DNA from 3 places in the Nocardioides sp. LML1-1-1.1 genome. Region 3 is predicted to be linked to each of the others. Evidence: predicted binding sites of a transcription regulator. Region 3 holds the regulator's gene; each other region holds the start of a gene.

Region 1 (2,262 bases), on a different contig from region 3:
TGACCTCCTCCACGTCCGCGACGGGCAGGGCGAGCACGACGAGCCGTCCCGGCAGGGCGCCGTCGCTCGTCGTACCGGCCTCGGGGAGGGCCAGCACCAGGGCGTCGGCGGCCAGCGGGCGGGCGTTCCCGCCGCGCGGGTCGGTGGCCAGGAGGTCGATCCGGTCGCCCACCGTGAGCAGCGTCGCCTGGCCCGGGTCGGAGAGCCGGACCGGTGCCGCGACGGTCCCGGCGGGCTGGGCGTCGGCCAGTCCCGCACCCACCAGGCGTACGTCGGTGACCGGCTCGCCCGCACGCAGCGGCGCCGCCAGCGTCCGGCCCTCGGGGCGGCCCACCGCGCCCGCCGGGACGACGCCCGCGGGCACCGTCACCTCGGTGAGGTCGCCGCTGGCGAGCACGTGGCCGGCGGGCAGGTCGTGGCCGGCGACCAGCACGCCGACGCTCGGCGGGTCGGGCGGGGCGAGCGCGTGGAGGCCCGCGGCGACGGCGCCGGCGGCGAGCAGGGCGGCGAGCGGGCGGCGCCGGCGCAGCACGCGGCGGCGGAGCTCGGTCAGGGCGGTGGCGGCACGGCGCCGGGAGGTGTCCATGCCCGGCACGCTAGGCCGGTCAGCGTGGGCGTGCGGGCCTCATCCACAGGCCCCCGGACCTCAGGCGGAGGAAGCCGCCGCGCCGGTGCTGGAGGAGCTGCTCGACGAGGTGCTGGCCGGCTTGGCCGAGGAGCTGTCCGAGGAGCTCGCGGCCGGCGTCGAGGGGGTCGCCGAGGTCGACGAGCCGGTGCTGCTGGTGCTGCTGGTCTCGGTGGACGAGCTCGAGGAGCGGCTGTCGGTCTTGTAGAAGCCGGAGCCCTTGAAGACCACGCCGACCGAGTTGAAGACCTTGCGCAGCCGGCCGTCGCACTCCGGGCAGACCGTGAGGGCGTCGTCGCTGAAGCTCTGGAACTGCTCGAACGCGTGACCGCACGCGGTGCAGAGGTACTGATAGGTGGGCATCGGCGAACTCCGTGTTGGCACTCTCGACTTTCGAGTGCCAATGGTACGGCACGCCCGGGAGTCCGTGGGCATCGTGCCGGACCCACCCGGCACAATGGCGCCACCATGGTGGAGGGAAGCAGCAGCAACGAGGACACGCCCGTCGCGGCGCCGGCGGACCGCTCGCGGCGGGGGTTCCGTGCGTGGTCACGACCGCTGCGCTGGATGGCCGGCCTCGCCGTGCTCCTGGTGCTGGTGCTCGTCGCCGGCCTGGTCACCGCGGTCGTCGTCGTCCGCCGGCCGTGGCCGCAGACCAGCGGCACGCTGGAGCTCTCCGGCCTCGAGGGCGAGGCGCGGGTGGTCCGCGACGGCGCCGGCATCCCGCAGATCTACGCCGACTCGATGCACGACCTGATGATGGCCCAGGGCTTCGTGGCCGCCCAGGACCGGTTCTTCGAGATGGACGTCCGCCGCCACGCCACCGCGGGCCGGCTCTCCGAGCTGTTCGGCGAGGCCGGCCTGGAGAGCGACCTCGTGGTGCGCACCCTGGGCTGGCGCCGGGTGGCCGAGCAGGAGCTGACCATGCTCCGGCCGGCGACCCGCAGCGCGCTCGACGCCTACGCCGAGGGTGTCAACGCCTACCTCGCCGATCGCTCCACCTCCGAGATGGCGCTGGAGTACACCCTGCTCGGTGTGACCGGGCTCGACTACACGCCGGAGAAGTGGACGGCCGTCGACTCCATCGCCTGGCTCAAGGCGATGGCCTGGGACCTGCGCGGCAACCTCGAGGAGGAGATCGGCCGGGCGCTGACGACGGCTGCCGTGGGGGAGGAGGACGCCGCGGAGCTCTACCCGGCGTACCCCTTCCAGCGGCACCCGCCGATCGTCCAGCAGGGTGGCCTGGTCGGCAAGCAGTTCGACCAGGACGCCGACGGCACCGGCTCCGCGCCGCTGCGGCGGCCCGCTCCCGGCGGTCACCGCACGCTCGCGGCGCTCGCCGCGGTCAAGGGGGCGCTGGCCGGCGTACCGGCGCTGCTCGGGAAGGGCGACGGACTCGGCAGCAACAGCTGGGTCGTCGACGGCGACCACACCAGCACCGGCGCGCCGATCCTCGCCAACGACCCGCACCTGGGCGTCTCCCTGCCCGGCGTGTGGACCCAGGTGGGCCTGCACTGCCGCACCATCTCCGCCGAGTGCCCGATGGACGTCGCCGGCTTCAGCTTCTCCGGCGTGCCCGGGGTGGTGATCGGCCACAACCGCGACATCGCCTGGGGCTTCACCAACCTCGGCCCCGA
Region 2 (2,262 bases), on a different contig from region 3:
CCACGACGAGGATCTGCTGCACCGAGGCGTCGGCCTTGAGGTCGAACAGGTCGTTGGCCCAGGCGATCGCGCCGGTGGCGATCGTGGACACGACGCCGACCACGACCAGGGGCAGCAGGCAGATCAGAACGCTGCGGAAGATGAGGGCCAGCAGGCCGACGATGAGGACGACGGTGGCGATGGCGACGATGGTCAGGGTGTCCTCGCCGGACTCCTGCGAGTCCAGGCTCTGCGGCACCGCGCCGGTGGTCTTGACCTCCAGGTCGCTGCCCTTGGTCAGCTCCTTGATCTCCGAGCGCATGTCCTTGCCGTCGTCGATCGCCTGGCTGTCGTAGCCCGTGGCGTCCTCCGCGAGCGGCACGATGGCGAACATGACGGTGCCGTCGTCGGAGAGGTTCGGCTTCCCGTCCTGGCCCTGGGCGACGACCAGCTGCTGGAAGGTCTTCGTGCCCAGCTTCGGCGCCAGGTCCTTGGCCAGCGTGCCGACCTCGGCCTGGTCGGCGGCCGTCAGCTTGGCGCCGTCCTTGCGCTCGACGACGAGGATCGCCCCGGGGGAGAAGGCGTCGGAGAACTTCTCGTCCTGCAGCTTCGCGGCCTGGATCGACTCGTAGTGGTCGGGGAGGAACTCGGAGTTGTCCTGGGTGGACTCCAGCGCGGGCGCGAGCGTCGCGACGACGCCCGCCAGCACGATCCACGCGGCGATGATGAACCAACGGAAACGGGTCACGAACCGACCCAGCGCAGCGAACATGGTGAGAACGCTGCCGGTCGACGGCCCTCGGCTGCAACCGACTTTGGTAGGGACCTGCGCCGCCCGGAGCACGGGGTGCTCTGGCACTCACTTGCGGTGAGTGCTAGTTTCGTCACTGGCACTCTCGGACCGAGTGTGCCAGCCGGCCTCCGGGCCGGACCGCGAACAGCAGCACTCAACGTCAGCCCTAGAAAGTGGAGGTCGACATCGTGTCGGTCAACATCAAGCCGCTCGAGGACCGGATCGTCGTCAAGGCCGTCGAGGCGGAGCAGACCACCGCTTCCGGCCTGGTCATCCCCGACACCGCCAAGGAGAAGCCCCAGGAGGGCGAGGTCCTCGCGATCGGCCCCGGCCGCATCGACGACAACGGCAACCGCGTCCCGCTCGACGTGGCCGTGGGTGACAAGGTCATCTACAGCAAGTACGGCGGCACCGAGGTCAAGTACGCCGGCGAGGAGTTCCTCATCCTCTCGGCCCGCGACGTGCTCGCGGTCCTGGCCTGATCTTCGACCCACCGTCCGCCCGGGCCGTCCCCGTCGACGCCCCGGGCGGACGTCTTTCCACCCCAAGGAGCAAGCAGTGCCCAAGATCCTGGAGTTCGACGAGAACGCCCGGCGCGCGCTGGAGCGCGGCGTCGACGCCCTCGCCAACACCGTCAAGGTGACCCTCGGCCCCAAGGGCCGCTACGTCGTCCTCGACAAGAAGTGGGGCGCCCCGACGATCACCAACGACGGCGTGACCGTCGCGCGTGAGGTCGAGCTGGACGACCCGTACGAGAACCTCGGTGCCCAGCTCACCAAGGAGGTCGCGACCAAGACCAACGACGTCGCCGGTGACGGTACGACGACCGCGACCGTGCTCGCCCAGGCGCTCGTCCACGAGGGCCTGCGCGCCGTCGCGGCCGGTGCCAACCCGCTGGGTCTCAAGCGCGGCCTCGACGCCGCCGCCGCCGCCGTGAGCGAGGCGCTCACCGCCGCCGCCCGCGAGGTCGACGACGAGAAGGACATCGCCTCCGTGGCGACCGTCTCCTCGCGTGACAGCCACATCGGCGACCTGCTCGCCGAGGCCTTCAGCAAGGTCGGCAAGGACGGCGTGATCACGGTCGAGGAGTCCAACACCCCCTCGACCGAGCTCGAGTTCACCGAGGGCATGCAGTTCGACAAGGGCTTCAACTCGGCCTACTTCGTGACCGACGCGGAGCGTCAGGAGGCCGTCCTCGACGACCCCTACATCCTCATCAACCAGGGCAAGATCTCCGCGATCGCCGAGCTCCTGCCGCTGCTGGAGAAGGTCATCCAGACCGGCAAGCCGCTCTTCATCCTCGCCGAGGACGTCGAGGGCGAGGCGCTCTCCACCCTGGTCGTCAACAAGATCCGCGGCACCTTCACCGCCGTCGCGGGCAAGGCCCCCGGCTTCGGTGACCGCCGCAAGGCGATCCTGCAGGACATCGCGATCCTCACCGGTGGTCAGGTCATCTCCCCGGAGGTCGGCCTCAAGCTCGACCAGATCGG
Region 3 (2,262 bases):
GGCGCACTCGCGGCACGGGTCGGGGATGATCGAGCCGAAGCCGCGGCAGGCCGCGCACGGGCGCAGGGTGCGGATCTCGCCGAGGAACGAACGCTGCACGTGCGCCACCTCGCCGGCCCCGCGGCAGGTCTCGCACGGCACCGGCTGGCTGCCGGGGGCGGCTCCGTCGCCACCACAGGTGGTGCAGCGCACGGCGGTGTCGACCTTGAGCTCGCGGGAGACGCCGAAGGCGGCCTCGGCGAGGTCGACCTCGAGCCGGATGAGGGCGTCCTGGCCGCGTCGTACCCGCGGCCGGGGGCCGCGCCCGCCGCCGCCACCGGGACCGCCCTGGCCGCCGAAGAAGGCGTCCATGATGTCGGTGAAGGAGAAGCCCGCGCCCTGGCCGCCACCGAAGCCGCCGCCGAACGGGTCGCCACCGCGGTCGTACGACGCCCGCTTCTGCGGGTCGGAGAGGATCTCGTAGGCCGCGGTGACCTGCTTGAACCGCTCCTGGCTCGCCTCGTCCGGATTGACGTCGGGGTGGAGCTGCCGGGCCAGCTTGCGGTAGGCCTTCTTGATCGTGTCGGCGTCCGCGTCGCGGGCGACACCGAGCAGCTCGTAGAGGTCTTGGCTCACTTCTCTTCTTCTCAGCTCTCGTCGAGGATGCGCGAGACGTAGCGCGCCACCGCGCGCACCGCCGCCATCGTTCCTGGGTAGTCCATGCGGGTGGGGCCGACGATCCCCAGCGACGCCAGTGCGTCGTCGGGGCCGTAGCCGGTCGCCACGACGCTCGTCGAGGACAGCTCCTGGTAGGGGCCCTCGGCACCGATCCGGACCGTCACCGCGCCGCCCGTGGTCGCCTCGCCGAGCAGCTTGAGCAGGATGACCTGCTCCTCCAGCGCCTCGAGCAGGGGGCGCACGGAGGTCTCGAAGCTGTCGCCGAAGCGGGCCAGGTTGGCGGTGCCGGCCACCATGATCCGCTCGTCGGAGCGGTGGTCGCTCATCGCCTCCACCAGCGCCTCGACCACGGCCCGGGTGGCCGCCGGGGCGTCCTCGCCCTCGGGGACGCGGACGAGGTCGCCGAGCGCGCTCGCCGCGTCGCCGATCAGCTCGCCGGTGGCCGCGAGGTTGACCCGCGAGCGGAGCGCGGCCAGCTCGTCGTCGGCGAGGTCGGCGTCGAGCTCGACGTGACGCTGCTCGACCCGGCCGGTGCTGAGGATGAGCACGAGCAGCAGGCGGGTCGGGGTGAGCGCGACGACCTCCACGTGGCGCACCGTGGAGCGCGACAGCGTGGGGTACTGCACGACCGCGACCTGCCGGGTCAGCTGGGCGAGCAGCCGCACCGAGCGGTGCACCACGTCGTCGAGGTCGACGGCGCCGTCGAGGAAGCTCGCGATCGCGCGGCGCTCGGCTGTCGTGGTCGGCTTGACGGTCGAGAGCCGGTCGACGAAGAGCCGGTAGCCCTTGTCGGTCGGCACCCGGCCCGCGCTCGTGTGCGGCTGGTGGAGGTAGCCCTCGTCCTCCAGGGCGGCCATGTCGTTGCGGATGGTCGCCGGCGAGACGTTGAGGCTGTGCCGCTCGACCAGCGCCTTGGAGCCGACCGGCTCCTCGGTGGCGACGTAGTCCTCGACGATGGCGCGCAGCACGGCGAGCCGACGCTCCTCCTGCATGCCACCTCCTGGACTCGGCACTTCACCCGGCGGGTCACTGGCACTCCACGGACCGGAGTGCCAATGCTACCCACCGCACCCCCGATCGGCGGGACCGGCGAGACACCGCTTTGCCCGGATCGCGAAGTAGGTTAGGCTCACCTAAACACGCTCGATCACTCGACCAAGGGAGACGGCATGTCCCTCGACCCCGGCATCGACGCCGGCCGCGCCGACGTCCAGCGCCTGGCCGCCGCGGCCCGCAGCATCCTGGCCTGCCCGTCCGACGTACGGCTGGTGGTCGACGGGATCGACGACGTGACCGAGGGCCTCGCCGACGCCCACCTGGAGATGCAGGAGCACGAGGGCCGCCCGCTCTTCTCCTGCCCCGCCGACTCCGCGCTGGCCGTCGCCGCGACCGACGGCCGCGGCGCGCTGCTCACCCTGCACAGCGGGCTCGGCCGGCCCGGCACCCCCGACCGCGAGGCGACGCTGACCCTGTCCGGGCGGCTCGAGGCGGCCGGCCTGGAGGAGTGCGAGTGCTGCACCGAGATCCGCATGCGGGTGCTCCTGCGGCTCGACTTCGCGCTGCTCGCCCGGCCCGGCCACGGCCCCGACGAGGCCCGGATCCGGG

The links. Region 3 encodes HrcA, which represses chaperone genes, less so after heat shock. Its sites were predicted from a motif close to TTGGCACTCGNNNNNNNCGAGTGCCAA; they were not measured.
Region 1: a site for HrcA is predicted at 1,003-1,029, ahead of MRBLML1_RS20925 (FmdB family zinc ribbon protein). Genes of this name have one in related genera too.
Region 2: a site for HrcA is predicted at 832-858, ahead of groES (co-chaperone GroES). Genes of this name have one in related genera too.

Annotation. Positions count from the first base shown of each region.
Region 1 is NZ_JBEGHK010000006.1:349,665-351,926, forward strand. It holds gene MRBLML1_RS20920 (SAF domain-containing protein) at 1-586, opposite strand, end outside; gene MRBLML1_RS20925 (FmdB family zinc ribbon protein) at 647-988, opposite strand; gene MRBLML1_RS20930 (penicillin acylase family protein) at 1,094-2,262, shown strand, end outside.
Region 2 is NZ_JBEGHK010000001.1:86,735-88,996, reverse strand. It holds gene MRBLML1_RS00395 (MMPL family transporter) at 1-751, opposite strand, end outside; gene groES (co-chaperone GroES) at 961-1,254, shown strand; gene groL (chaperonin GroEL) at 1,331-2,262, shown strand, end outside.
Region 3 is NZ_JBEGHK010000007.1:78,947-81,208, forward strand. It holds gene dnaJ (molecular chaperone DnaJ) at 1-615, opposite strand, end outside; gene hrcA (heat-inducible transcriptional repressor HrcA) at 627-1,649, opposite strand; gene MRBLML1_RS21435 (hypothetical protein) at 1,827-2,262, shown strand, end outside.